DNA from 4 places in the Acinetobacter sp. ABJ-A23_2 genome. Region 4 is predicted to be linked to each of the others. Evidence: predicted binding sites of a transcription regulator. Region 4 holds the regulator's gene; each other region holds the start of a gene.
What was found. The regulator PhoB, encoded in region 4, activates phosphate uptake and scavenging genes when phosphate is short. The targets are predictions, from matches to a motif close to TGTCATNAANCTGTCATAA.
Positions count from the first base shown of each region.

Region 1: ACH63V_RS04720 (NAD(+) kinase) is a predicted target of PhoB. The motif match lies at 3,238-3,256, and genes of this name have one in related genera.
Region 2: ACH63V_RS02580 (inorganic phosphate transporter) is a predicted target of PhoB. The motif match lies at 5,740-5,758, and genes of this name have one in related genera.
Region 3: ACH63V_RS08445 (porin) is a predicted target of PhoB. The motif match lies at 5,968-5,986, and genes of this name have one in related genera.

Region 1 covers NZ_JBIUCP010000008.1:46,155-53,933, reverse strand. Annotated here, with positions in the region: gene ACH63V_RS04735 (NUDIX domain-containing protein) at 1-200, shown strand, start outside; gene ACH63V_RS04730 (tetratricopeptide repeat protein) at 223-774, opposite strand; gene mrcB (penicillin-binding protein 1B) at 795-3,191, opposite strand; gene ACH63V_RS04720 (NAD(+) kinase) at 3,377-4,285, shown strand; gene ACH63V_RS04715 (YeaC family protein) at 4,282-4,554, shown strand; gene ACH63V_RS04710 (hypothetical protein) at 4,617-5,024, shown strand; gene ACH63V_RS04705 (glycosyl transferase family protein) at 5,063-6,058, opposite strand; gene ACH63V_RS04700 (dicarboxylate/amino acid:cation symporter) at 6,559-7,779, shown strand, end outside.
Region 2 covers NZ_JBIUCP010000004.1:56,473-64,251, forward strand. Annotated here, with positions in the region: gene ACH63V_RS02560 (aldose epimerase family protein) at 1-732, opposite strand, end outside; gene ACH63V_RS02565 (hypothetical protein) at 926-1,372, shown strand; gene ACH63V_RS02570 (amino acid transport protein) at 1,382-1,585, opposite strand; gene metH (methionine synthase) at 1,653-5,339, opposite strand; gene ACH63V_RS02580 (inorganic phosphate transporter) at 5,805-7,436, shown strand; gene ACH63V_RS02585 (D-serine ammonia-lyase) at 7,599-7,779, shown strand, end outside.
Region 3 covers NZ_JBIUCP010000018.1:59,366-67,144, forward strand. Annotated here, with positions in the region: gene ACH63V_RS08415 (ATP-binding cassette domain-containing protein) at 1-247, shown strand, start outside; gene ACH63V_RS08420 (ABC transporter permease) at 258-1,382, shown strand; gene ACH63V_RS08425 (ABC transporter permease) at 1,387-2,505, shown strand; gene ACH63V_RS08430 (DUF2797 domain-containing protein) at 2,550-3,419, opposite strand; gene ACH63V_RS08435 (DUF6231 family protein) at 3,459-3,920, shown strand; gene ACH63V_RS08440 (YidB family protein) at 4,020-4,610, shown strand; gene ACH63V_RS08445 (porin) at 4,718-5,824, opposite strand; gene ACH63V_RS08450 (HIT family protein) at 6,079-6,492, opposite strand; gene ACH63V_RS08455 (YARHG domain-containing protein) at 6,511-6,780, opposite strand; gene ACH63V_RS08460 (GFA family protein) at 7,045-7,470, shown strand; gene ACH63V_RS08465 (hypothetical protein) at 7,602-7,779, shown strand, end outside.
Region 4 covers NZ_JBIUCP010000019.1:11,108-18,886, reverse strand. Annotated here, with positions in the region: gene ACH63V_RS08545 (alpha/beta fold hydrolase) at 147-1,343, shown strand; gene phoR (phosphate regulon sensor histidine kinase PhoR) at 1,411-2,769, opposite strand; gene phoB (phosphate regulon transcriptional regulator PhoB) at 2,779-3,489, opposite strand; gene ACH63V_RS08530 (TetR/AcrR family transcriptional regulator) at 3,745-4,416, opposite strand; gene ACH63V_RS08525 (SDR family NAD(P)-dependent oxidoreductase) at 4,613-5,446, shown strand; gene ACH63V_RS08520 (MATE family efflux transporter) at 5,503-6,870, opposite strand; gene ACH63V_RS08515 (pyridoxal phosphate-dependent aminotransferase) at 6,976-7,779, opposite strand, start outside.

The sequences.
Region 1 (7,779 bases), on a different contig from region 4:
GCTGTGATGCTGTTTTTGTAAGTCCTGTCAAAGTAACAGAAACCCATCCAGACGCTAGCGCATTAGGATGGGATCGTTTAACTGACTTGATTGAGAAATGCCAGATTCCCGTATTTGCTTTGGGAGGCATGAGTCCTGATGATTTAGCTACAGCACAGCAACATGGTGCGTATGGCTTGGCAGGTATTCGTAATTTTTAATAAGACATAAAAGTATTAAAAGCTAGAGCGCTTTTAATGCTTGCTGTGCTTCCTGAACAGTTTTTGGGTTATTCCGCTGTTGCCCAGCTTTTAAAATGGTTAGCCAAAGCTGTTTTTTCATTGCTTGGCTCTGAGCAAAGCTTAAACCACGTCTAGCAAGAGACTCAGCATTAGCATATTGCTGTTTATGATTTGCCGTGAGTGCAAGAAATAAATAAGTCTCAGCCGCCTGTGGTGCTAAACGCTGCGCTTGAAGGGCATAGCGCTCAGCCTCCGACCATTGCTGGTTTTTGTAAGCTTGCTCAGTTTTTTGCATTAACGTTTTAAAAGCAGGTAATTGGCTTCCATCATCATTAAAGCGTTGGGACTTTTTCTGCTGAGGAACAATCACTTGTAAACTTTTACGTTGAATATCTGGATGATCATAAGGTGTAATTTTTACACCAGACGGCGTCTCAGTATTCTTTTTCTCGGTAACAGGCGGTGTTTTCTCTTTTGGAGCTGAATGATCCGGTAAAGTTGTACAGCCGACCATAAGTACAGCACCAATATAAAAAACACCTTTCTTTAACATACCCTGTTTCCTGTCAACGCTTAGTTGTTATAACTACCACTAGAAATCACATGTGAGTTATTCGACAGATCTTGTTCCATCTGATTTTCACTCTCACGAATATAGCTATCGCTATTATCCGGTTGAGAAGCTGGTGCTGTGTTATCACTTTGTGGTGCGTATGTTGGATCAACTTGATAATACGGTGCTCCACATGGCGTAGCACGATGTGGCACTGTATGTGTCAGCATAGGGATATACATCGCACCAGCACACGCCTGTGCCGATAAATCACCTGTTGCATGGTCAATCCATTGCCACTGTACAGTGTCTGGCTGACGTAAATTTACCGGTGTTTGACGTAATTGTTTCATCACATTAATCCATACCGGTAATGCACCAGATGAACCTGTTAAGCCAGTAACTTTGTTGTCATCTAGACCTAACCATACTACAGCGACATGGTTACCCGAATAACCGGCAAACCATGAGTCACGTGTATCGTTAGTCGTACCTGATTTACCAGCCAGTTTTAAAGCAGGAGGTAAGCTGTTGTACGCTGCGCGGCCCGTACCTGAAGACATGACCTGTTGAAGGCCGTAGTTCATGATATAGCCAACCGAAGGGTCAATGGTTTGTTGTACGTTTAAACCATAACGATCAAGTAAACGGCCATTTGCATCTACTACAGAACGAATCGCACGGGTTGGATATTTGAAACCACCTGTAGCGAAGTTTTCATAAATACCGAGTACTTCCATTGGTGACATATTAACTGCACCAAGGAAAATAGAAGGGTAGGCGGGAATTGGTGATTCAACGCCAAATTTTCTTAAGTTGTTGGTAAATGTAGATAACCCAAATTCTTGACCTATACGAACAGCAGAAAGGTTATAAGAGTTTGCTAAGGCTTCACTTAAACTTACAATGCCATGACCACCGCCACTATAGTTTTTCGGTGTCCAACTTTTACCGCCGTCTACAGGAATACTGATTGGTGCGTCTTCAATTTTACTTGCCCAGTTATAACGGCCAGACTCAATTGCACTTAAATAAATCACTGGCTTCAATAAAGAGCCGACTTGACGTTTTGCATCTAAGGCACGGTTAAAGCCAGTAAAGTCTTGAGTTGAGCCAACGGCTGCAATTAACTCACCATTTTCAGGATGTGCAATCAGTACAGCACCTTGCAAGTTTTTCAAGCGGGCAGGGTTGCTTTGAGTCAGACGTTCTACAGAAGCTTTAAATGCATCTTGAACTTGAGTTTGAGCAATAGGGTCCAAGGTCGTAAAAATACGTAATCCTTGATTGGTTAAATCACTTTCTTGATATTCGGTACGTAACTGACGACGCACAATATCTAAGAAGTCAGGGAATTTTGCAGGACCTAAGCTTGGTTTGCTTAGCACATTTAAAGGACGTGCAATTTCAGTTTCATATTCTGCTTGAGTTAAATAACCCATAACACGCATGTTATTTAAAACTGTATCACGACGATTTTTTGCTCCTTCAGGATTTTTCCAAGGGTTATATAAAGATGGACCTTGAACCAAACCGACTAAATAAGCTTGTTGCGCGACATTCAGTTCACGAAGTGGTAAACCAAAATAAAACTGTGAAGCCAAGCCATAACCATTGATTGAATAGTTACCGTTTTGGCCTAAATTTACTTCATTTAAATAAGCTTCTAAAATTTCATCTTTGCTGTAATGCAATTCAATGAGTAAAGCCATTAGGGCTTCATTCACTTTACGTTTTAATGTGCGTTCAGGTGTTAAATAAAAATTCTTAACTAACTGTTGTGTCAGGGTTGAACCACCTTGGCGACGTCCTCCAGTTACATTACTCACCAAAGCACGGGCCGTACCACGAATTGAAATACCGTGATGGTGGTAGAAATTACGGTCTTCTGTAGAAATTAAAGCTTCAATAAGTGGTTTAGGAACATTATTGAGTTTGATTAGAACGCGGTCTTCATTATGCTGAGGATAAATCCCCCCAATGAGCATAGGTTCTAAACGAGCCACACCTGTCGAAGAAGGTTTGGTACTGCGTACCTCCGCAATTTGGTCGTTTGCAAAGCTAAGTTCTAAAACTTGTTCAGGTTCTACACTATCACCATAGTCGAAACCGCGAGTATGTACATACATGTTGCTACCTTGAGCAACAAAGGTTCCAGACTTGTCATAATTACTTGAAGTTTTGTAACCTAATAATTTTAATTCTTGGGTAAAATTTGCTTGAGTAATAGGTGCATTATTATAAATTTCCAAAGGCCGAGCGAACACTTTGGCAGGAATGTCCCAGCGCTGTCCTTCAAATTTTTCACGGATAATATTATCTAAACGAATCAGATAGATACTAAGAGCAATAAAAGCACCAATCACCAATATGGAAAAAATTAGTGCGAAGAAACCGATACCACGTTCAAACTTCATATAAATGAGATAAAACCCTAAACAATACGTTAATGATGCGATAGCTTGTCATCAATTTGCAATGATAAAACTGTGAATAAATGGAAAACTTAGATTGAATTTTACAGCATCTTGTTGTTATGTTTTTTTAAATTAATCAGGTTAATGTTATGATAGCGTAGAATCGCAGCGGAGCTTACTCATTCGTGCAAATTTCACATAAGTCCTTCAGAAACGTCGGGTTAATTGGTCGACCGGATAAATCATCAGTTGTAGAAACACTATGTTTAATTCATGACCATTTGCTAAGTTTAGGCCTAAACCCCATTTTTGATCAGGAAACTGCCGAATTAGTGCCCTATGATCATGCACAAGTTGTTAGTCGTCACTTATTAGGTGAAGTTGCTGATCTGGTGATTGTAGTCGGTGGAGATGGTTCTTTACTTCATGCAGCTAGAGCTTTAGTTCGCTACAATACACCTGTCATTGGTATTAACCGTGGGCGTTTAGGATTTTTAACCGATATTAAGCCTGCGGAAGCTATTTTTAAACTTGATCAGGTATTACAAGGTCATTTCCAACTTGATCGCCGTTTCTTGCTTGAAATGGAAGTACGTACCAATGGCGAAGTCATTTATGACGCAATTGCTTTAAATGATGTCGTACTACACTCAGGTAAGTCGGTACATATGATCGACTTTGAACTCAATATTGATGGTCAATATGTTTACCGTCAGCATAGTGATGGTTTAATTGTGTCGACACCGACAGGATCAACTGCTTATGCATTGTCGGGTGGTGGTCCAATTTTACATCCGAGTATGGATGCGATTGCATTAGTCCCTATGCACCCCCATACATTATCTTCACGCCCAATCGTAGTCGGTGGGCAAAGTGAAATTAAAATTGTTATTCGCGAAAATCGAGTGTTACCGATGGTGAGTGCAGACGGACAACATAGCGTATCGCTCAATGTTGGCGACAGTTTGCACATCCGTAAACACCCATTTAAATTAAGTTTATTACACCCACCAGGTTATGATTTCTATATGGCTTGTCGTACCAAACTGGGTTGGAACCAAGATTTTGAATCTTTTCAAAGAGATGAATCATGAATATTGAACAAATGCTATCTGTTTTAAACCCTGAAATTGTAGAGCGTTTAAAAACAGCAGTAGAAATTGGTAAATGGCCAAATGGTGTTGTTTTAACGAAAGAACAGCGCGAAACATGTATGCAAGCTGTGATTGCTTGGGAGTTAAAGAACTTACCGGAAGAGCAGCGTAGTGGTTATATTGACCGCGGAACGAAAGAAGAGGGTGAAGAGTGTGATGATGATCATCACAAGCAAGAACCTGAGTTTAAACCGATTCGTTTTGTTTAATTTAGGAAGCTCAGTGATTACTGGGCTTTTTTTATGTTTATCAACATATAATAAAGAAACATATGAAACGTTTAAAACCTGTTTACGTACTATTATTTCTCATATTGTTTAGTGGTGCTGCATTGGCCAAACAGCCTATTGAATGTTTACTCAATGTGAAGGTTATTGCGAGTCAGAAATACACTTCCCCTCAAGCTAAATATACAAGTATAAAGAATGACGGTTATCCCATGTTATTGATTGGGATTCAGGTGCTGGGGTCGCAAACAATACGAAGCTCCCAAAAGATCAAAGCGCATCATTTATATTGTAAGACACTTATTGGTCAACAACGAGATGCTTATCTTTCAGGTCCCTACGCTTCTAATAAGATTACAATCAAAATAGGTGATCATTTGAAACTAAGAAATATTCATTCTTCAGGTCAGGAATATCCATTTTGGCCAGACTTTTATTATGTTGAGCCTTAAAACCAAGGTTATCTGATATAACCTTGGTTATTCGTATTTTAGAAACGACTATTCCACAACGCTTTGGCTTTATCCATTGCTTCATCATAGCTATTGACTACACCCATGGTATATAACGCAATACCCATGGTTTCTGTTACTGCCATTTCACCATATTCATGATGCTGCTGACCAAGCCAGACAGCTTTAAATGTTGCCAAGTCTAACTCTTCTTCAATTGGGCTACGTTCAGGTGTAAGCTTTGGCAACTCATGTTCATAGAGTTCACCATTTTTAATACCGCAAATCAGTGTTTTAGCATCGGGGTTTCGCTCAAATTCACCGCCTTCACCTTTAATGACTGCACTATTTTGATAGCCTAAGCGAAGCGCACTATGCTGATGAGAGGTTCTATAAGCCGGATGGAATATCGCTTGTAAGGTTGCTTTCGCGTTAAATGGGTTAATGAGACGGGCTAAAGTATGAATAGGAGAGCGTAAACCCATGACATTTCTTAAAGAAATTAAATCACTTAAAACAGGTGAAATTACTTCTAAAGGTAAGTAAGCAAAATTCTGTTCGGCCAATTGTGTACGGACTTCTTGTTCAGAATGGCAAATTTTATAATCTAAATATTCTAAAACTTGTTCGCTATAGACTCGGTTAATTGTATGGCCAGAAGCGCCGTGCATAACGATTTTATAGCCATGATGAGCAAGTGTCAGGGCAGCCAATAAAAACCAAGGATAATGTTTACGCTTGCCTGCATAAGATGACCAGTCTAGGTTAACGTCTAAAGGTTGAAAATTAAGTTGGTCTTTGGTGGCTTGTACAAAGCCCGCAAGCTCATCAATAGACTCTTCCTTAACACGTAGTAGCATTAAAAAAGCACCCAACTGAACATCAAGAACTTCGCCTTTTAAAATCATGGTAAAAGCTTGATAAGCTTCTTCATAATTCAGTGATCGAGATCCGGTTTTCCCCTTACCTAAAATACGGACATATTGTGCAAAGGGATGTTCAGCATCTTTATAGATATTACGTTTAGTATTCATGTCAATTCAAAACAGTAAAAAATAAGGGGTAGGCAGCTCAAAATGAAATGTCTACAAGGACTTATCAATATGACATAAAAATCTGCTGAAAAAATATCAAAAGTGTTTCTCATACTAAAGTCTTAAGGCTGCATGAGTATTTTTTGTGCGTATTAGCCAAAAATTTAACCGAATCGTGATTTAATTCGAGTAAACTTTCATGTGCTTTTTTGAGCACTCATATCATAATTTTCTGTGATTCTCCTATATCTTCAGCTTTTTATTGAAAAAGTAAGAGGTTATTTCTGGCTACTCAAAGTGGTTGGAAACTTCAGGTATTCTCCTGTTTTAGAAAACAGCTTTTTTGTTTTCGTTGAGGTAGTAGGAAGGTTTTTTGTTATTAAAAAACCGTTTCCCTTTTGCGGTGTTCATGTGAAAGGTTAGGGCTGTGTATTCGTAAAGAATAGACGTTTCATTTTGATATTTCCAACGGACTTGGAAATATAGATTGAAGTAAAGTTATGGCTAAAAAACCGATTTATAAATCACTTTATTTTCAGGTGATTATTGCGATTATTGCGGGTGTTTTGGTAGGGCATTTCTCTCCAAGTACAATGCAAATTGTTAATGGTGTCGAACATCATATTCCAGGTTTAGGTGAGCAACTCAAGCCATTAGGTGATGCTTTTATTCGTTTGATTAAAATGATCATCGCACCTGTTATTTTCTGTACAGTGGTCAGTGGTATTGCTGGTATGGAAAGTATGAAGTCAGTTGGTAAAACTGGCGGTGTTGCGTTGTTATACTTCGAGATCGTTTCAACAATCGCACTTCTGATTGGCCTTGTGGTGATTAACATTGCAAAGCCAGGCGTAGGAATGAATATTGATCCTGCGACTCTGGACACTTCAGGTATCCAAAAATACGTCACTTCTGGTGAGTCACAATCTACCGTTGATTTCTTAATGCATATCATCCCAGATACAGTGGTGGGTGCATTTGCAAATGGTGAAATCTTACAGGTCCTTCTTTTTGCAATTCTATTTGGTTTTGCACTGCATAAGTTAGGTGATGCAGGACGTCCAGTATTAAAGTTAATTGATCAAATTGCACATGTGTTCTTTAACATTGTAAATATGATCATGAAGCTTGCTCCACTAGGTGCATTCGGGGCAATGGCGTTTACCATTGGTAAATATGGTGTGGGTTCACTGGTACAGCTAGGTCAGCTCATCCTCTGTTTCTACATTACCTGTTTATTATTTATTTTCTTGGTATTAGGAACGATCAGCCGTTTAAGTGGATTTAGCATTCTTAAGATGGTGCGTTTGATTCGTGAAGAACTCTTAATTGTACTCGGTACATCTTCTTCTGAGTCGGTCTTGCCACGTATGCTACGTAAGCTTGAAATCGCAGGTTGTGAAAAGTCTGTAGTTGGTTTAGTCATCCCAACAGGTTATTCATTTAACCTTGATGGTACTTCAATTTATTTGACGATGGCTGCAATCTTTATTGCTCAGGCAACAAATACGCAGCTTGATATCCAACATCAAATTACTTTGCTTTTGGTACTTTTAATTTCATCTAAAGGTGCGGCAGGTGTAACGGGCTCTGGCTTTATTGTTATGGCGGCAACTTTATCTGCTGTTGGTCATATTCCAGTTGCAGGTTTGGCATTGATTTTAGGTATTGACCGTTTCATGTCAGAAGCACGTGCTTTAACGAACTTAGTTGGTAACTCT
Region 2 (7,779 bases), on a different contig from region 4:
TTCACCTGTTGGTAAGGAATTTTGGTCGGTTACCAATATACGGTCTGCATTAAGTTGTACCACATGATCTAGTACGCCATAAGGATTGTTCCCAGCGCCCGACAGGTTGAAATAACTGTGGTTGGTGAGATTAACGACTGTCGGTTGATCAGTTTTTGCTTTATATTCAATCTGGAATTCATTTTGATCTGAAAGGCTATAGATCACTTCTACATCTAATTTTCCAGGAAAACCTTGATCACCATTTGGACTGGTTAACTTAAGCGAAGCTTTAACGATTTCACCTTTGGAAACGAGGGGCTTAACTTGCCAAACACGTTTATCAAAACCCGGATTACCACTATGTAATGAGTTCGGGCCATTATTTTTTTCAAGGTTATACGTTTTTCCATCTAAGCTAAATTTAGCATTGCCAATACGGTTCGCATAACGGCCAATCAATCCACCAAAATGAATGCCTTCCTTAGTATCAGTGACTTCATAGCCTTTTAGATCATCAAAACCTAAAACGATATTATTTTGTTTACCTTGGGCATCGGGAGTCAAAATCTGTGTAATTACACCACCGAAGCTAATAAAAGAAATTGAGACTCCTTTGTTATTGCTCATGGTATAGAGTTCAACTTTTTGACCATCTTGTGTTGTGCCATATGGCTTTACATTTAATGTTGCTGCATTGGTAAGTTGTGCAAAGCTATAAATCGTAATACCTAAAATTACTAATTTTTTCATACTTATACTCTATTTTTTAATAGTAAGATTGAATGAATATAAGATTGATTTTTCATCTTTTTAAAGAGGTTTTTATTATAGATAGTGTTAATGATGCTTAGTGCCATTAACTCTAAATATTCAACCAACTTGCATAATTTAAGGTTATAAAGAAATTAATCTTATGAATAAAATTCAACGGTAGGTTATTTTTATGACTCATCCCGACTCGGTTTTAAAATTTTCACTTGGTCTCAATGGACTATCATTTGAAATAGGCAACCAGCACATTCAAATTGAGCAGGGCTTAGGTTTTGTTGGTTCAAAAAGTATCGGCCATGGCGTGATTGATGAACTCGCTATCGAAAAGATGATTTATTTTATTGAAGAAATCATCGAGTCACAGCCACTCAGAAATCTGAATGTAAGTGGGGTAGCTGTTACGTCTGATCCTGCTATGACATACCTCAGTCAGTTATTTTTTAGTGCTAAAAAGCAAATTGGCCGTATCGAGCTTGAGCATGGATTTAATGATTTTATTGAACGTTTGAGCTACTCCACAAACCAAGTAGCCCCAGATCAGTTTTATATTTGTACCTACTTTGTATTTATTCGAGAGATGATGCATCACTTAAGAGTTAAGGAAATTCAGATCATTTAAGAAATGACACTAAAAGCGTAAAAAATAGGGAATAACGGATAGTAGAATACCAATGCCACTAAGCAAGACATTACTTTCAATAAAATAAGGGAAAATCATTAAAACTAAACCCACAATAAAAGGCACCGTCATTTTTTGCTTTTTTCCATAAAGAAAATAACCGAGTCCAATTGAGCTAAAGATTACGCCGAGAAAAAGTTGAGTTGTGTTCATAAAGAATTTCTAAATATTCGAATAAAAAAGAGCTACATATGTAGCTCTCCTCAAAAATTACATAAGCTTAAGCAATCGAATCATCTAAATTCGGTCCTAACCAGCGTTTTGCTTCATCAAGTGACCAACCTTTACGCTTTGCATAATCTTCAAGTTGGTCTTGAGAGATTTTACCCACGTTAAAGTATTCACTTTGTGGATGTGAATAATAGAAACCACTTACCGAAGATGGCGGCATCATTGCAAAGTGTTCAGTCAGTTTAGTACCAATTTTGTCGGTAGAGCCTAACCAATCAAATAACACTGCCTTTTCAGAGTGCTCTGGGCAAGCAGGGTAGCCCGGTGCAGGGCGAATACCGACATATTTCTCTTTAATTAGTTCTTCATTACTAAGCTGTTCATCAGCTTTATAACCCCAGAACTCTTTACGAATGCGTTCATGTAAGTGTTCTGCAAAAGCTTCTGCAAAACGGTCGGCTAGTGACTGAACTAAAATTGCAGAATAGTCATCACCTTTGGCTTTGTACTCATTTGCCAGTTCTTCTGCACCAAAAATCGATACAGTGAATCCGCCCAAGTAGTCTTGTTGCTCACGATCTTTACGAATGTAATCTGCTAAAGACAAGTTTGGTTTACCTGTCACTTTGTCAGATTGCTGACGTAAGTGCTCAAAAGTATGCGTAACATTTTGACCCGCTTCATCAAATACGCTCACTGTGTCGGCATCAGTGCGCTGTGCAGGGAACATACCAAATACAGCACGAGCATCAAAACGGTTGTTATCGATAATATCTTTCAACATCGCTTGTGCTTGGTTGTAAAGGTCAGTTGCCGCTTCACCCACCACTTCATCTTCTAAAATTTTCGGGAATTTACCTGCCAAGCTCCAAGAAATGAAGAATGGTGTCCAGTCAAAATAATCTACGAGTGTCGCAAGTGGGTAGTTGGTGAGGACTTGTGTTCCTAAAAGATTTGGTTTTGGTGGTACATAGCTTTCGTCAATTTTAAAGCCATTCTCAACCGACTCTTTATAAGTCAATTTGGCAGCTTTTGGCTGTTTGTTGGCTAAGCGCTCACGAATCTTGGCATATTCAGCACGATGCTCTGCAATAAAGTTTCCACGCATTTCTTTCGAAAGGAGAGTGGTTGCAACACCTACAGCACGTGAAGCATCGGCAACATAAATCACCGCATCGTTTTGATACTGAGGGTCAATTTTTACTGCTGTGTGTGCTTTAGAAGTAGTCGCGCCACCAATCAATAAAGGAATGTTAAAGCCTTTACGTTGCATTTCTTTCGCAACAAATACCATTTCATCTAAAGATGGAGTGATCAGACCAGACAAGCCAATGATGTCACATTTTTCATCAATTGCAGTTTGTAAGATCTTCTCGCAAGGGACCATCACACCAAGGTCAACAATGTCATAACCATTACAGCCAAGTACCACGCCTACAATATTTTTACCAATATCGTGTACGTCACCCTTAACCGTTGCCATCAGGACTTTACCTTTAGATTGTCCTTCAGCCTTTTCAGCTTCAATGTATGGGTTGAGCCATGCTACAGCTTGTTTCATTACACGGGCAGATTTTACAACCTGTGGTAAGAACATTTTGCCTGAACCGAACAAGTCACCAACAACGTTCATACCGTCCATCAGCGGCCCTTCAATCACATCTAAAGGACGTTTTGATTTTAAGCGAGCTTCTTCGGTGTCTTGGTCAATATAAGTGGTAATACCTTTAACCAATGCATATTCAAGACGTTTTTCAACCGACTCATTACGCCATTCAAGGTTCTCAGCTTCTTTAGCTGCGCCGCCTTGTCCACGGTATTTTTCTGCTACTTCAAGCAGTTTCTCAGTCGCAGCTTGACCTGATTCACCTTGGTTTTGGTTTAAGATAACATCTTCAACTGCTTCTTTTAGCTCGGCTGGAATATCATCATAAATTGCCATTTGACCAGCATTCACAATACCCATGGTCATGCCTTGCTTAATGGCATGGTACAAGAACACAGAGTGAATCGCTTCACGAACGGGTTCATTACCACGGAATGAGAATGAAACGTTCGATACACCACCAGAAATCATGGCATGTGGTAAGTTCTGTTTAATCCAACCTGTCGCCTCAATAAAATCGACCGCGTAGTTGTTGTGTTCTTCAATACCTGTTGCCACTGCGAACACGTTCGGGTCAAAAATAATATCTTCAGCAGGGAAGCCCACTTCATTCACTAAAATGTCGTATGAACGTTTACAGATTTCGCGTTTACGTTCAGCGGTGTCAGCCTGCCCAGCTTCATCAAAGGCCATCACAATAATTGCGGCACCATATTGACGGCAAAGTCGGGCTTTTTCTACAAACTCGTCATAACCTTCTTTTAAGGAAATAGAGTTAACAACCGGTTTACCTTGTACGCATTTTAAGCCAGCTTCAATGATTTCCCATTTTGATGAGTCAATCATGATTGGCACACGTGAAATATCAGGTTCAGATGCTACAAGGTTTAAAAAATGCACCATCGCATTTTGCGAATCGAGCATCCCTTCATCCATGTTAATGTCGATAATTTGCGCGCCAGCTTCCACTTGTTGCTGTGCAACTTCTAAAGCTTCGGCAAAGTTCTCTTCACGAATGAGACGTAAGAATTTCTTAGAGCCTGTAACGTTAGTACGTTCACCGACATTTACGAAAAGTGAGTCATCATAAATATTAAATGGTTCTAAACCACTTAAACGGCAAGCAGGTACTGTTTCAGGTACTTGACGTGGTGCAATGTCTTTTACTGCATTGGCAATGGCGCGAATATGATCTGGTGTCGTACCACAGCAACCACCCGTAATGTTAATTAAACCGCTTTCAGCAAACTCTTTTAAGAAAGCTGCAGTTTGCTCAGGCGTTTCGTCATATCCACCAAATGCGTTTGGTAAGCCTGCATTTGGATGCGCTGAAACAAAAGTATCTGCGACATCAGAAATAGTTTTTACGTGAGGACGCATGGCATCTGCACCAAGAGCACAGTTAAAACCAATTGAAAGCAAATCACCATGGCGAACAGAGTTCCAGAATGCTTCAGCAGTTTGACCTGTTAAGGTACGGCCTGATGCATCGGTAATGGTCCCTGAAATCATAATTGGTAACTCACGACCAATTTGTTTGAAGACTTCTTTAACCGCAAAAATTGCTGCTTTACAGTTTAATGTATCAAATACGGTTTCAATCAAAATGATATCAACACCGCCTTCAATCAGTGCATGAGTCGCTTCAATGTAATTTTCTTTTAACTCATCAAAGGTAATGTTACGAAAAGCAGGGTCATTTACATTCGGTGAAATTGAACAAGTACGCGATGTTGGCCCAAGTACACCAGCAACAAAACGTGGTTTGTCTGGAGTCGAGTACTTTTTACAAGCTGCTTTGGCTAAACGAGCTGCTTCGCGGTTAATCTCTGGAACAAGATCTTCCATGTGATAGTCAGACATTGAAACACGTGTGCCGTTAAAGCTGTTGGTTTCAATAATGTCTGCACCAGCATCAAGATAAGCTTCATGAATGCCTTGAATGATTTGAGGTTGTGTCAAAACTAAAAGGTCATTATTACCCTTTAAGTCATGTGCCCAATCGGCAAAACGCTCACCACGGTAGTCGGCTTCTTCTAATTTATGGCGCTGGATCATCGTTCCCATAGCACCATCAATAATCAGAATGCGTTTAGCAAGAAGCGCTTTTAGGGTGGCAAGCGTAGACATAGAAAACCCCGATCTTTTATATGAATTTAAAAATGCGGCGCTATTGTAACAGAATAGCAGCACAAATGATGACCTACGAAGGTCATGAGTTGATGAGAGAAAAATTAAAAAGAGAGGGGGGTTTTATGACAAAAACGAAAGAATTTTCATGAAATATTCATCAAATGATCATGATATTGAAATATTTCATGATCAATATGCCGAAATATTACAGTTGTTCTGTGTAAAAAATAGACATGTGGGTCATTTTATTTGTTTTTTTGCTGTAAAAATAAGCACAAAAGGAGCTTGTAAATAATGATTTAAGTTATTGTATTTTAAAAATAAAATAAAAATTAGCGAGGAAAGGTGCATCAAATGAGGTCAAAATATAAAAATTTGACTTCATCAGGCGGCTCTTTGTCATATAATTGTCATAATTTAATTTAAGAATACAGAGGATTTTATTATCCTCTTACCGTCTGCATGAATTCTAATCTACCCCCTGTTTCGGATTCAAAACTTGCGGCAAACCTGCAAGCAAAATCGACGAATGTACACGTCCCAACACCGAAATTTTTTATGCCGGTGTTTCTGACGATTATTGTTGCAACACTTATTTATATTGGGTTTCAGGTTAGTGCTGATTTAGCGCATGTTCCACCTTTGAGCCTTTATTCGGTTGTTCTTTTATCTACTGCACTTTTCATTGCATTGGGCTTTGAATTTGTTAACGGTTTCCATGACACTGCGAATGCAGTTGCAACGGTCATTTATACAAATGCATTGCCTGCACCAGTTGCAGTCATGTGGGCTGGTTTTTGTAATTTCCTTGGGGTAATGGTCGCAAGTGGTGCTGTTGCGTATGGCATTATTGCATTGCTTCCTGTTGAACTTATCATGAATATGGGGAGCGGTGCTGGCTTTGCAATGGTTTTTGCATTGTTAATCGCTGCAATTCTTTGGAACTTGGGTACTTGGTTCTTAGGAATCCCAGCTTCTAGCTCTCACACATTGATTGGTTCAATCTTGGGTGTGGGTATTATGAACCATCTGTTGAGTGCATCGACTGGCGTAACGACCAGTGGTGTAGATATGGATCAGGTGATTAAAGTAGGTAAGGCATTATTATTTTCACCTTTAATTGGTTTTGCTTTTGCAGCAATCTTATTCTTGTTGGTTAAAACTATTTTCAAACGCCAATTAGAATTATTCCAGCCACCTGAAGGTAATAAGCCACCACCAGCAATCATTCGTGCAATTTTAATCTTTACCTGTACAGGTGTAAGTTTTGCACATGGTTCAAATGACGGCCAAAAAGGTATGGGACTCATCATGCTCATTTTGGTTGGTTTAGTACCATTAGCTTATTCAATCAATAAAAACCTCGATACACAACAGGTTCAATCATTCCATCAGCTTTCTTCTCAAACTGCTGTTTTGTTAAACCATAATCAGCAAGAGTTGACTGATGAAAAAGCGCGTGAAGTTTTAACTAAATATATTCAAACCAAGCAACAAACACCTGAAGTTGTACCTGCATTGGCAAGTATGACTGATCATTTAGGTGCTCGTGTTTCTAGCTATCGCGACTTAAAAGATATTCCAGAAGCTGCGATTAGTGAAATTCGTAATGACATGTATTTAAGCACAACGACGTTTAAACGTTTGGACAAAGCAGATGCTTTACCAAAAATGGATGATTCACAGAAAAAGCTTGTGAAAGATTATCGTGGTAGCTTGGATTCATTCTTACAGTATATTCCAAACTGGGTAAAAGTTGCAGTTGCATTGGCACTTGGTCTTGGCACTATGGTCGGTTGGAAACGCATTGTGGTGACTGTAGGTGAGCGTATTGGTAAGAACCATATGACTTATGGTCAAGGTATGTCTGCTGAGCTTATTGCAATGAGTACAATTGCAGCAGCAGATGGTTTAGGTATGCCAGTTTCAACTACACATGTTTTAAACAGTGCGGTTGCAGGTACCATGGTTGCAAATAAATCAGGTCTAAACTTTAATACTGTTAAAACAATCTTATCAGCTTGGATATTTACTTTACCTGCGACCATTTGTTTGTCAGGTGGTTTATATTGGTTGTTCTTAAAGTTCATTTAAGTTGTCTGTTTAAATCTAAAAAGCCACTATTATTAGTGGCTTTTTTATTGGCATATTTAAGAAAAGATCGCTTTTTTCAGGTAAATTCAGTAAAGAGTTAATGATTATTGCGAACACTTAGTGCTAAGTGATTAGCTCAAAAAATTTATGAAAGGATATAGGATGAAAACGGTTCAACTCGATCAATTAAAACAACAATTTCCACTCATTCAAACATTACAAGATTACCAAGAAACATTCTGGTTCAATCCAAACCGTTATCCTTTAAACGATGCTCTTGCGAAGGTAGGACTTAGCGAGCAAGATGTAAAAGATGCCGAGGCTCGACTAGAACGTTTTGCAC
Region 3 (7,779 bases), on a different contig from region 4:
GCGATCATTTTGGTACAGCATTGGTGAACTGGCAAATCAGGGCATTACCATCATTATTACGACGCATTTTATGGAGGAGGCAGAATATTGTGACCGCATTGCCATACAAGATGCTGGAAAGTTATTGGCCTTAGGGTCTCCCCAACAAGTCCGTAAATTGGCAAGTAAAGATAAACATATTGCTGACATGAATGAGGCTTTTATAGCAATTGTGGAACAAGCACGCGCGTTAAGGCAAGCTGGTTAGGAGGTCTACAATGAGCTTTGGATTTTGGAATCGGCTAACAGCATTAGTTCGTAAAGAAACTAAGCAGCTCATTCGTGATAAAAGCAGCCTCGGGATTGGTCTGGTTTTGCCTGTTATTTTAATTCTACTGTTTGGTTATGGACTTTCCTTTGACTTAAATCAGGCCCGAGTCGGCGTTGTTGTTGATCAGTTTTCACCACAGATCAATCAGGCTTTAGCTGGTTTAAATGGCTCACGATATTTAACAAGTCAAAATTTTCATAATTTGCCTGAAGCAGAGCAGGCCATTCGAGATGGCAAAATTGATGCCATTTTGCATTTTCCTTCAGATTTTGCCAGTCAGGCGCAGCAAGGTAATGCCAAGGTTCAACTATTATTAAATGGTACATCCACCACCATAGCAACAGCCTTAGAAGGTTATGTTGCAGGTGCTTTATCTACCGCACCGTCTATACAAGTTGATCGTGGTCAAATATTAGCAACGTCAAGCACCGTTAATATTGAACAAAGAATATGGTTTAACGAATCTGGTAACAGTACTTGGTTTTTAGTCCCTGGCTTAATGGTGCTCATTTTAACTTTAATTGGCGCATTTTTAACTGGTTTACTTATTGCCCGTGAAAGGGAACGGGGAACTCTAGAAGCTTTATTTGTTACGCCTGTACGGCCATTTGAAATTGTATTAGCAAAACTGATTCCCTATGTGGTGGTTGGCATGATTGATATCGTGATCTGTATTGTTGCTGCATATTTTATTTTTGAAGTACCTATGCGTGGTTCATTATTTTCAATTTTGTCGGCTTCATTTCTGTATTTAATCGTTTCGTTATTACTTGGTTTAACTATATCAGGCTTTGCCCAAAGTCAGTTTCAGGCGAGTCAAATTGCCTTATTGGCAAGTTTTATGCCCGCACTTATGCTTTCTGGGTTTGTTTTTGATACCCGTAACTTACCTTTAGTTGTGCAAATTATTAGTCAGTTGCTTCCAGCTACACATTTTATGATTTTAATTAAAACCTTATTTATGGGAGGTGATGATTGGAAGTTATGGTTCAAAGAGTGCGGTTTTCTGTTGGGATATATCGTTGTTTTGATATGTGCTGTGAACTTTTCACTGAAAAAACGGTTGAGATAAAGTTATGTGGCAGCAACTAATCATTTGGCTAAAACATTTAAGTTTTTTGGTCAAAAAAGAATTCTTAACCATTTTTAGTGACCCTGCAAATAGAGTCATTCTATTTGTACCCGCACTGATGCAGGCACTTTTGTTTGGTTATGCTGCTACTTATGATGTTAACCATGTGGATTATGCAATTTTAGATCAGAGCAATGGGCAGATCTCACATGAACTCATCTCAAAATTAGATGGCTCTGGTATTTTTAAGCGTGTTGCAACACTTGAATATACCGATCAAATCAAACAAGTTATTGATAATCGTCAGGCACTGGTTGTAATTACGATACCATCCGGCTTTGAAGACAAATTAAATAACAACCAAAGTTCATCTATACAGGTGATTGTTGATGGCAGGAACTCATCAACTGCTGTTGTAGCTGGTTCATATCTAAATAAGATAATTGGTCAGTTTAATCAGCAAAAATTTAACTCAGCTTTGCCGATTAGCCTTGAAACAAGAACATGGTACAACCCAAATCAAGAGTCGCGATGGAGCCTCATGCCTTCATTAATTGCAGCATTAAGTATGATGCAAACATTACTTTTATCCGCTTTATCAGTTGCGCGTGAACGTGAGCAAGGTACATTTGATCAGTTATTAGTGACACCGTATACACCATTACAAATTATGATTGGTAAAGCCTTACCGCCAATTTTTGTAGGCTTGATGCAGTCAACTATTATTTTATTGATTATTTTGTTCTGGTTTAAAATTCCTATGAATGGCTCTATTGGGCTGCTTTATTTTGGTTTATTGAGTTTTAATATTGCTGTAGTTGGGGTGGGTTTATCTATTTCAGCATTGTCTTTAAATATGCAACAAGCCATGCTTTTTACTTTTTTATTGATTATGCCTTTGATGTTGCTTTCAGGTTTATTAACTCCTGTAGAAAACATGCCGGAAGCATTGCAAATAGCAACGTACGCAAATCCATTAAGGTTTGGAATTAACTTGGTACAACGGGTTTATTTGGAGGGAGCAAGCTTTGCACAAGTCAAATTCAACTTTATTCCAATGATTATACTTGGACTGGTCACTTTACCTTTGGCAGCTTGGCTATTTAGAAACAGATTATCTTAAGTACATTGATTAAAAAGCCCCATTTTAGGGGCTTTAAAACTTACTTATGCACGTACGATCAGCTCGTAACCTGTATATTTACGGATATTGATAACACCAATATCAAAAATTAAATATTGGCCTTTAATACCCTGTAATACACCACGAATTTTTGGTGTTTTATCTAGGTTTAAAGATTTAATTTTCTCAGGATATTGTTCAACTGGATAAACAAACTCACGTGGCAATTCATTTTCTAGTAGTTCAACCGTTTCGTTAAATTCAAGGTTTTGACTAAATTCTTCACGAATAGATTGAATTTTAGGTGCAAATTCTTCAATTAACTGATCACGCTGTTCAACCATATTTAAAGGTTCAGCTTCACCCTTTAGGAGTTTACGCCAGTCAGTTTTATCAGCAATTAAAGAACCAAACATGGTTTCAAGCTGACCAGATAAACGGCGTGATCCAACCTTTAAAATAGGTAAGGCTTGAGTTGCACCCTGATCTAACCAACGACTTGGCATATGACTAACACGAGTAATACCTACTTTTAGAGCACTTGAGTTTGCCAAATATACAATATGAGGTTGGAAACACACATTATGGGCAAAGTCATCTTCACGACATGTACCTAAGTGGTAGTGGCATGTTTCAGGTTTCATAATGCAAAGGTCACATTCAGCTTTTGTTTTAAAACATTTAAAGCAGTGACCTTGAGAATAAGACTTCGGTGTTTTGGTGCCACAAGATGTGCAATAAATATTACCTGTCCATTCGATTTCTAGTTCTTGTCCTAAATTAAAAGGAAGATCAATTTCTGAACGGTCTAATACAAATTTGTATTCAACATTTGCCTTGGTTGTCTGTTGATCAGTTACACTAGCATCTTTTAGGCCTGCATGCATTTTATGGCAAATGCCTTGTAGTTCCATAAAGTTTAAACTCACATCTTTCAATTAAGGGTTGCAGTTATGGCTGAACAAAATGTCATCACTTCTATGCTAGACGATTTATCAAACGAACAGCCCATTCATACTGCACTTTGTATTGGCCAGAAAATTGACCAGAATAACGCAATTCAATGGCACTATTTTACCGTAACTGAGCTTTTAAGTCTGCCTTTTACTCAGCGTTATGATTTGGGTTTTGTATTGTTTGATACAGATGAAATGCAAAACATTAGCGATGTGCAAAAATCACAATTATTAGTAAAGTTAAGAGATTTATTAGCAAAACGAATTGTTGTAGTAAGCAAACGCAGTGATGAACAGTTATTACGTTCTTTAGGTTTCACGCAACTCATTGATAAAACTTCACATGATAGTGATTTCGCTTTATGGCAATTTAACATCTTGACCTATAAACATGTTCCAGACTGGTTTAACTCAAAGTTTTGGGCAAACCCGGAAAATTGGAATAAATTCCGCTGGTAAAGGGCCATTAAATCTCTTTCAAAATTTAACAATTTCGCTTTTGCTGTCTTAACAGAAAAACGCGTATGCTCATGTATAAACCATACATAAGAGTTACACATGACAAATTTAAGCAACATTGTAGAAGTTTTGGCTCAACAAGCTTTAGGTGGGAACCAGCAAGCATCAGGCCAAGGTGGTTTAGGCGGTATTTTAGGTTCTGTATTAGGACAAATGGGTGGTAATAATTCTTCTAGTGCTCAAGGCGGTCTGGGTGGAGTATTAGGTTCTGTATTGGGACAAGTGACTGGTAACAACAATGCGCCTCAAGCAGGTGGTGGCGTACAAAGTTTATTAATTGCAGTTGTACCTTTAATCTTAGGTTGGGTGCAGCAACAAGGCGGTTTACAGGCTGCTTTAGAAAAGTTAAAAGGAGCTGGTTTAGGCAGTCAAGTTCAAAGTTGGGTTGACCCAAATCAAAGTAATAGTGAAGTTCCAACTCAACAATTACAAAGCCTATTTAACCCAGCAGATATTGAACAAGTTGCCCAGCAGGCTCAAGCGCCAAAAGAACAAGTTTATGGTGCGATAGCTTCTGTCTTACCGCAGGTTATTGATTCTTTAACACCTCAGGGTGATAGTACAGACCACCAAGAAGCTAATCAAGACATTCAAAATGTGATGAATCTGGTAAGTGGTTTCTTAAAATAAGATATAAATTTAAAAAAGCCGATAATTTTCATATCGGCTTTTTTAGTCAGCACAATAAAATAAAAGGGCAGAAGCCCTTTTATTTTATCTGAATTGAATGTAACTGATTAGAAGTTATATTCGATACCAGTACCAACAACAGTTTGTTTGTCGTTATCACTCAACCAATCACGTTTTTGTTGAGCAACAATGCCGTAGAAGCGAGCTTGTTTGTTGATTTGGTAGTCAAGACCTACACCGTACAAGTCAATTGTACGATCTGCTAAACCACTTACTTGTGTTTCAGCAGAAGAATATTCTGCTTTCACTTTAAGTTTAGTATTCGGGATTTTATAAGCAGCTGTGATTGAATAAGCTTCTTCTTGTAAATCACGGTAAGCTTTACCAGCCTTGTCAACTGATCCATCTGCTTTGTATGTTTGACCATATGCAGTCAACTCATCCGTAGGTTCAGCATGTTGCCATAAAGCGCCAATTACTAGACCTGTTTTTGCGATGTCATAAGAGCCTGTTACGCGGTAAGCATCTGTATAAATATCTTTCAGACCATAAGCCGCATATTTACCTTTAATACCAAAGTCACCTGCAGCAGCAATTGCTAAGCCAAGGTCTTTGTTTTCATAACCAAGCGCAGTTGATACAGAGTCAAAACTATTATTTTTACTGTCTTTACCAGTTTCACCAGGTTTATTATCAGTAGTACTTTCACCAGTTTGAGCCATGATGTTGAAAGTTATACCAGCTAATAATTTAGGGTCTAATTCAAAACCAATTACGTTATCTAAACGGTTTTCACCATACATGATATTAGTAATATCTAAACGTGTATCGTCATTAAAGATATCTTGGTTGTTACCAGCAGCAGTTTTAAAGTAAGAATCGTATTTACCTACTTTTAATGTACCAACGCCCTCAGTTTTTAAACCGATATAACGGTTACGAGCGCTAAGATCACTATCAGAACCTGAACCATCAGTAGAGATTGCCCACTCAGCTAAATAAACAGCAGATAGCTTGTCAGTTAATTTTTCTTCGCCTTTCACCCCAATGCGAGAAGCGTTTGAGTTAATTTCAGTAACGTCACTTTTCCCATCGAAATTTTTATTGTCAACTTGGTTAATAGAAACATTCAGTTTGCCATACAAAGTTGGCGCTGCTTGCACCGCGTTTACGCTCAAAGTTGCAACTGCGGCAGCGAGTAGCAATTTCTTCATTGAGATTTCTCCAAAAAGTATTTTAAAAATGGCACATGCCTGTTAACTAATTATTTTGTAGTTGACTTGTGTACAAAAAGTTACAGAAGCTCACCAACTTGCTAAGAAGTATCTGTAAACTTTGTGACAGTGGAGTGAAGAGGAAATGACAGTTTTATGACAATTAAAAATTAGAAATATTTTATTTTCTTTTGATTTTATTATACTTTTTAAATAAAAAAGCGGAGCCGAAGCTCCGCTTTTAAGTCTTTAAATCAAAGAGCTGCTTTAATTTTTTCAGCTAAAGCCTTGATTTTATCTTGATCACCTAATTGTGCAGCATGTTTACCAAGTTGGTGAACATTTGTCGGAATTAGGTGAAAATGAACATGAGGGACAGTTTGTCCAGCAGCAGCACCTGATAATTGCATGAGTACAATTCCATCAAGATTGAGTGCAGTTTCCATTGCTTGCGCAATTTTTTGCACGATCTGAATGGTATAGGCTGCCGCTTCAGGCGGTAAATCAAGTAAAGTTACTGCAGGAGTTTTTGGAATAACTAATGCATGACCATTGGCTTGGGGCATAATATCCATAAAAGCTAGAACTTGATCATCTTCATAGAGTTTTATCGCTGGAAGTTCACCACGTAAAATTTTTGCGAAGATATTTTGATCATCATATGCCATGTATTATTCCTTTAAATACTATTTACACTTCAATTCTTTTTGACGTTCTTTAATTGCGTCTAGACGTTGCTGCTCTTTATCAGAGAATTTTGGCTTAGTCGTATGACAGTTTTCATTACCATATTTTTCTTTAGCATCTTGGTCTTTAAAACAAAAGCCTTTTGATGCATAAATCAAATTGTAATCATCTTGCAATTTTTGACATTCTTGCTCAGGTGTTGCAGCTTGAGCACTGAAACCGGCAAGGGTTACCATTCCAGTGAATACTGCAACCAATAATTTATTCATGAGCTTTTCCTCAGTTAAAGGTATGAACCTGTACTCAATATAAGGTTTATTCCCAATATTTCAATGACTATTAATTACTCAAGTGTTATTAAAAATCATATTTGATCTTATAATACAAAAAAGCTTTACATATCAATATCTTTTTTTAAATTTATTTTAAATCAAATGTTTAGGTCTTATTTTATATTAAACAATAAAAATATATACATAATAAATATTTAACGTCATTATTGAAATTTCATAGTGATGAATTAAATACATTATATGAGTAACATCGGTTCTTGTTTATGTAATCAAGTAAAGTTTTCTATATCCCTTGAAATAAAAACGGTTTACCACTGTCATTGCAGTTTATGCCGAAAACAAACGGGTACAGGAGCGAATGCGGCTACTTTAGTGAAAGAAAGCCAATTTAACTGGTTAGCTGGAAGTGAATATGTCGCTACCTATAAAAAGGAGACTGGTTTTACCTCGTCGTTTTGTAATCAGTGTGGTTCGCCAGTACCTAATAAAATTAATGGTACAAACTATATATGGATACCATTAGGGCTTTTGGAACAATCATTTAATCCGGACTTAAAGCTTAATTTTTGTATAGAGTCAAAACATGAATGGGTGGAGTTAGCGAACGCTCATAAAAGTTTTGACCATTTGCCTGTTATTGAGGAATTCTTAAAGTACTTCGAATAACATTATTCTTTAAATTTTATATCTTTTAATACTTCTTAAGTGTTCGTTACATAAATGATGTGTGTTCACTGTTGAATATATCTGACATTTAATTGAGCATAAAATCACATAACTTAAAAAGGATGGTTCACATGATAGATGAAGAAAAGCCTTTAAATTTTGAAGATGATGACGAGCCTCTTGATTTTGAAGATGAAGAATTCACAGATGATAAAAAAGAGGATGAAATGTATAACTCGATCACTAAGGATGGATCTAGTGTTGACCCCGCCGATGATGGCACACGACATATTCGTCCAGAAGACGGAG
Region 4 (7,779 bases):
TTAAAATATAGTTTTATTAAATTTCAGTAAATCTGTTTTAATGTGTTTTTAGATTGAATATAAATTATAGATAATTTTATGGTAATTTATATTTTATAAATTGATTATTTAAATAGATGCAATGTAAATAATAGAGGAGTAATCCCTTGATTAGAAAAAGTAATTCCTTTTTAAAAATTTTATTCAGCAGTATTTGTTTGACGTCTGGCTCTGCTATGGCTGCTCCAATTACAGATTTGAGTAAGCAAATAGTGAGTGAAAAACCGGGTTCAATACTGTCTATAGTACAGCAAGATGTAACGAATTTATTTCCTCATGCCGATCAGCGTTTGTTGATCAATTATCGTAGTCGAGGTGTGAATGGCGAGCCTATCGTTGCCTCAGCATTTATTTTATTACCAAAAGGAACACCTCCAAAAAATGGCTGGCCTATATTGGCTTGGGCGCATGGCACGACCGGAGTTGCTGACACCTGTGCACCTTCTGGTGACTATTTAGGTGGCCCTGTTCATTCTTATCAAGAAGTTGCTTCCAAAGCTTTAGATGGTTGGCTTGCACGTGGCTATACGGTCGTTGCGCCCGATTATCAGGGATTAGGTACGCTAGGTGCACATCCCTATATGAATGCCAATAGCCAACTGCATACGGTAGTCGATGCCGTACGAGCATTACATTTGCTTAAGCCAAAAGATTTTAATAAACAGTGGTTGGTGATGGGGCATAGTCAAGGCGGGGCTGCGGCAATTGCAGTGTCTGCCTATGGTCAAAAAGATGCACCTGAACTCGATTTAAAAGGAGCGATTGCGCTTGCGCCAGGTGGCTATCAATATGAAGGCATTGCAGAGTATGTAAAAACTAATCCAAACCCAGAACCTAGCGTGGCAGCTTTCTTCCCGATTGTGTTATTGGGAGCGCAAGCAGCAGAACCAAGCATTGTTCCTGAAAATTTAGTTAGTCCCGAAATGAACACTGTGCTCACACAAGCACGTAGCCGCTGTTTATCTGAACTTCAATCTGATTTGAAAAAATCTCCTTCTAGCATATTTAAAGCTAATGCAGATTTAAAACCTCTTTTGGCTTATCTAAAACAGCAATCCATTGAAAATATGGTACCGACTGTTCCGTTAATGATTGTTCAAGGTTCTAAAGATCATTTAGTCGACCCTAGAGGAACATCAGCTTATTACCAACAGCTATGTAAATTAAAAAAACCAGTGATTTATCAAACGATTGATGGTGGAGATCATCGCGATGCATTGCGCCAGAGCAACACTTTTGCCACCAACTTTTTAAATGTTATAGAGAAAAATCAGGCTAAATCTTATTGCTCTAATTTTAAATAAATAGATTTAAATGCGACAAAAAAGCCGACTTTCATGAGTCGGCTTTTTATATGTACGAGTGATAATTTTAGGTCATGTTATAGAGTCTTTCTTTTGGAAAAACTGCGGTAAAGGTTGATCCTTCATTTTCTTTAGATTGCACATCTAAATACGCGCCGTGTTGCATCAGCACGTGTTTTACAATCGCTAAGCCTAAACCTGTACCACCAGTTTGACGACTACGGTCGCTGTCTACGCGGTAGAAGCGTTCGGTCAGACGCGGCAAATGTTTTGGGTTAATCCCGATACCTGTATCTTGCACGCTAAAGTAAGCATGTTCACCATCGTCGTGCCAGCCAATGGTAATGGTTCCACCTTTTGGCGTGTACTTGATGGCATTGGTAATTAAATTACTAAATGCGCTGGCAATTTCCATGTCAGAACCAATTAAGTCACAGTGACTATCAATGTGTAAATTGAGCGTGTGTCCATAATCAGCATTATAGGCCTGAGCATCATCAAACAATTGATTCATTAAACTCGGCATTTCAATAATCTGGTTTTTTGCAATTTTCTTATTATTTTCTAAATTTGATAACAGCAGTAAATCATTCACTAACGCGTTCATACGCTTAGTTTGAGACTGCATCTGATCAAATGCGCGTTTCCAGCGTGGGCTAATATCTTCTTGGTCGGTAAATGTTTCGATATAACCACTGAGTACAGTTAACGGTGTACGCAGCTCATGCGAAATATTATCGACGAAGTCTTTACGCATTTGCTCAAGGTTGTGCATACGAGTCACGTCGTAAGCCACCAATAAACGACTTTCTCCACCGAACCGTGTGAGTTTGACCTGTACATAACGGTCATCATCAAGACTTGAATGGAGTTTTATCCCATCCGGTGCTTGATCAATATTGTTAAAATATTCAATAAAAGTAGGCTGGCGCAAAATGGTTAATAAGTTACGACCACGGTCGAGAGGGCTGATTCCCAATAAACGCTCTGCGGCAGGGTTCCACCATTCAATTTGATGTTGATCATCAATGAGTACTACTGCTTCAGCAAGGGCAACCAAAGAGGATTGAGCACGGTCAATCAGCCCCACCATTTCGGCTTGAACAATACGTTCCTGACGCTGAGCACGATACACATTAAATAATAATGCCCCCCAAATACCACTTAGGTTGGGAGGAACATCGTAAGGATTATTGGCAATCCAGTCATTCACCAAATATAAAGAACGCAACTGGAGTGCAAAAAACACCACGAAGGCGATAAAAATACAGCTCCAGAAATACCCAACCCCTAAACCGACTAAACCTGCAATAATCAGGAAAAATAATAAAAGTCGTAAATCTTGTTTAGCAAACGTCCACAAACTACTGTAACGGGAAAGCTTTTGTTCACGTACCTGTTCAGGGACGGGGTAGGGTTCATACATAAATTTTGGTTAACCTGCGGCTAAATCTGCACGTGTAGAGAAACGATAACCTGTACCACGTACGGTTTGAACAAATCGGTCAACACCAAAAGGTTCTAACACTTTACGTAAACGACGGATATGTACATCGATGGTACGATCTTCAATGTATACATTACCGCCCCATACCTGATCGAGCAACTGGGCACGTGTATATGCACGTTCCGGATGGGTCATAAAAAATGCAAGTAAGCGATATTCAGTTGGTCCCATATCTAAAATGCTGTTACCAAAGCTTACGCGTTGGCTTACAGGATCAAGAATTAAGCCATTGGCATCAATTGTTTTTTCTCCGCTTAATGCATTTGCACGGCGTAGAACAGCTTTAATACGAGAAACCAGTTCACGGGTTGAAAATGGCTTAGTCATATAGTCATCTGCGCCAGCGTCTAGACCTTGTACTTTGTGGTCTTCTTCTCCGCGAGCAGTGAGCATAATGACTGGAATTTCTGCTAGGTTTTCATCACGTTTTAAGCGGCGGCATAAATCCACACCACTTACGCCTCCAGGTAACATCCAATCAAGCAAGATAAGTGCTGGACGTTGGTCGACGATAATTTGATGAGCCTGTTTGGCATCTTCAGCCTGTAAACATTGAAAGCCTGCCATATCCAAAGAAGTATGGATCATTTCACGAATAGGAAGCTCATCATCGACAATTAAAATATAGTCATCTTTCACAGCGTAATACCTTGTAGATTTTAACGGTGAACCGTTTTGTAGTTATGACAGGCTTATTACAAAGATTAATTATGACAATTTCATTGCAGAAAAGTCTATAAAATCGAATTTAGCAATAATTTGTGACAAAAATACGGCAAGCACATGACCGAATGATGACAGGGCGACATAAATTTTCTTAAAGCCATTCAAGGTGTTACCAATTTGCTTTCAGCTAGGTTTTTGGACTTAAAGTAGTGTCAAAAAACTTTAATATTATTTTGAAACCTGAGCCAATAAAGACAAGAAAACAATACGGCAGGCTGTCAAAACTTGCTCGAGAGACTGCTCAAAGCCACCCATCACCCATCGAATTGCAATTTGCGTAACGTAACCATTTAACCCTGTTGCAATTAAAGAGAGCTCATTTTCCTTATGCTGTATTTGCGGCATGGTCAGCATAACGAACGCTTGGATCATACGGTCAAACTGAGCAAGGGTTTCCTGAATGGTGGCTTGATTATGTAATTCCTGAACCAGAACTGCATCAACGTAGACGATACGAGCTAAACGAGGATCTTCTTTTAAAGTCGTCAGCAGTGCTCTTAAGCCTGCATCGACCATTTTTTCTGGATCTGGCGCAGCTTTAATCACAGCTTGCATTAAGTTTTGCTGTAACTCTTCAATCATTTTTAAAAAGATGGTTTGGAATAAATCCTCACTCTTTTTAAAAGATTCATAAAAATAGCGTTCGGTGAGTTTTGCTTCTTGGCAGACATCCTTTACCGTCACTGAAAAAAAGCCAAGGGTTCCATAAGTCGCAATACCCGCTTCAATGAGTTTTTCACGGCGTGCTTCTTTACGCTCGGAAAGAGATAACCCTTTGAACTGACGTTCTTTACTCACAGTTTTTGTTTTCTTTTTACTGGTTGAGTCGTTTGTCGCCATAAATAAATGGTTTCCTGATTTATCGGTTTTTCGGCAAATATAAGGCCTATGATAAAGCGGTCAGCAGAATTGTGCCAATCTATCTGAAATTACAGTGTACTATATTGACAATGAATATTGTCAAAATTATATTAAAAGAGTCTAAAGTGCACATGCAATGAACCGATTGTGCAAATCGAAAAACAAAGGATGGACAATGAAAAATTTTAAAAACAAAGTCGCTGCAATCACGGGCGCAGGTTCTGGCATTGGGCAACAATTAGCAATTCTCTTGGCGAAACAAGGCTGCCATCTTTCGTTAAGTGACATTAATGAAAAGGGTTTAGAGAAAACTGTTGAGCTATTAAAACCCTACAGTAATATTACTGTAACAACCAAAAAGTTAGACGTTTCTGACCGCGAAGCAGTAAAGCAGTGGGCACAGGAAACCGTGCAAGATCATGGCTCTGTTAATCTCATTTTTAACAATGCTGGGGTTGCTTTAGGTTCAACTGTAGAAGGCGCAACCTACGAAGATTTAGAGTGGATTGTTGGAATTAACTTTTGGGGCGTGGTTTACGGGACCAAAGAATTTTTACCGTTTATTAAGCAAACTCAAGATGGTCACATTATCAATATTTCTAGCTTATTTGGTTTAACAGCTCAGCCAACCCAGTCTGGCTATAACGCGACTAAATTTGCGGTACGTGGTTTTACCGAATCGTTACGCCAAGAGCTAGATATTGAAAAATGTGGTGTAAGCTCGTTATGCGTACACCCAGGCGGTATTCGTACCAATATTGCGAAAGCTGCAAAAATGAGTGACAGCTTAAGCAGCTTAGGTATGGACCCGACTAAATCAATTCAAAACTTTGATAAGTTCCTACGTACCCCACCAGAAGAGGCGGCTCGTCAAATCTTAGACGCAGTTTTGAAAAATAAACGCCGGTTATTGATTGGTAGTGACGCAAAAATTCTGGATGCATTCCAACGTTTGTTCCCGACAGGATACCAACGTGCTTCAACCATTGTGACGAAATGGATGAAATAAGATTTAAATTAAAAAAAGCCATCAATTGATGGCTTTTTTTATAAGGTTCAAGCTTTTTAAATCAGGACTTTGATCTTCTTTTTCTTCCAAATAAACTGGTAATACAAGCCTTGAACAATACAGAGGCTGACAAATGCCAAGGCATAGGCAAACCAGATTCCTTTAAGTCCCCATATTGAGCTAAACCAGTAAGCACATGGAATTTCAATAAACAAAATAGCCGAGATATTAAGTAACATTGGGGCTGTCACAGTTCCGCTGGCACGCATGATGGATGCAAAAATAGCGCCTGCACCAAAGAATAAAATTGCCCAAAGTACAATAAATAAAAGCTGCTGCCCTAATACCACCACGGTTGGGTCGGTAATAAATAAAGCCATCAAATATTTTGAAAAGAGATAGCCCAGTGCAATTAGGGCACCTGTAAATAAAAAGTTCATACCTAGAGCCGTGCGGGTAACACGTGCAAGTAGGTCTGATTTACCTGCACCAATGGCTTGTGCTGCAAAAATTGAAGCCGCAATTGAGATTGATAAAGCAGGGAACTGAATATAGTTGAGTACTTGGTTTACGGCACCATACGCAGCTGTCGCATGCGCTCCAAAGCGGTTAACTAAACCTACAATCACGAGTCCCGCCATAGAAGTCGTAATCATTTGAATACCTGTTGGCACACCTAAACGTAAAATGATTTTGCTCAATTCTGGGTTGTGACGGATATGTTGCAAAAGCTGGCGGTTCGGTCGAAGCGGATGCTTTTTCTTGTTTAGGTAAATCGCAAGAAAAATTAGGATAGCAATATAACTAATAATTGATGCTATAGCGGGTGCAATAATGCCGAGAGCAGGAAAGCCAAAATAACCTTTAAGCAAAATTGGGGTAATAATTACGCCAATTACACTGGTTAATGCCAATGCCAGTAAAGGTGTAGTACTGTCACCCACACCACGTAAAATTGAGGTATAGATAATATAGACAAATAGAAGCGGACTACCCGCTAACATCCATTGTACATAAGGCAAAGAGAGATGCATGACCTTTGGGTCGGTGCCTAAAAGCTCTAAAATATTGTGGGCAAAAAATACACCAATAATCGCGGTAATGATTCCGCCAATAATGGTCATAAACAGGGTAGAACCCACTACACTTTGTACTTTTTCAAAATTCTGTGCGCCCCATGCTTGCCCTACTAACACTGTGGTGCCTGTTGAAATTCCGATAATAAAAGCAAGCAGTAAAAACAAAATCGGGAAATATACAGAAACTGCGGCAATTGCATCGACTCCCATCATCTGTCCAACAAAGATGGTGTTAATGGTGCCAGACAGATTTTGCAAAATATTGGTTGCAATAAGCGGCAATAAGAAAACAAAAAATGTTTTCCATAGATTTTGCTGATGAATTAAAGACTGTCTTGGTGGCATTTGTTCTCCATCGCCCATCTCTTTGATGAGCGGGGCGGATATTCAACTTAGCATATTTAGATAAGATTTCTTGTAGTGTTTTGCTAGGCTAAGTTTCTAAATTTATTAACATTCATTCAAGATTTCTCCTGCTTTTTGCAATGTCTCATCATTTTTAGCAAAGCAGAAGCGAATCAGACGTAAAGACTCTGGTGCTTGCTGGTAGAAAACCGAAACAGGAATAGCCACAATTTTATATTGCTCGGCAAGAAACTGGCACATTTCAACATCGTTTAAGTCGGGTCTAATTTGACTGTAATCCAAGTTTTGGAAATAAGTACCTTGAGATGGTTTAAGTAAAAAACGGCTATTGTGAATTGCCTGATTAAATCGATCTCGCTTAGTTTGATAAAACTGCGAAAGTTCCTGAATGTGTTCCGGATGTTGCTGCATATATTGCGCTAGCGCAATTTGACAAGGTGTCGTACCACAGAAATTTGCATATTGGTAAATCTGGCGGAACAGACGCATTAATTCAGGTGAAGCCACACAGTAACCAGTTTTCCAGCCTGTTACATGGAAGGTTTTACCAAAAGAACCAATCACAAAACTACGTTCTCTGAGCGCTGGAAAATGCAATGCACTAAAGTGTTGCTGACCATCAAAAACCAAATGTTCATAGACTTCATCGGATAAAACCACAATGTTTTTATCTTGAATAAGTTCAATGAGTTCTAACCAGTCTTGTTTTTCCCAGATAGTGCCAGTGGGATTGTGAGGCGTATTCACCACAATCATACGGGTTTTGTCATTAATCAAATCTTTGACTTGTTGCCAGTTCACCTTAAAGTCAGGTGCTTGCAGGGCAATACGAACAGCTTTACCACCTGCTAGCTGAACAGAAGGCCCATAGCTGTCATAACTCGGGTC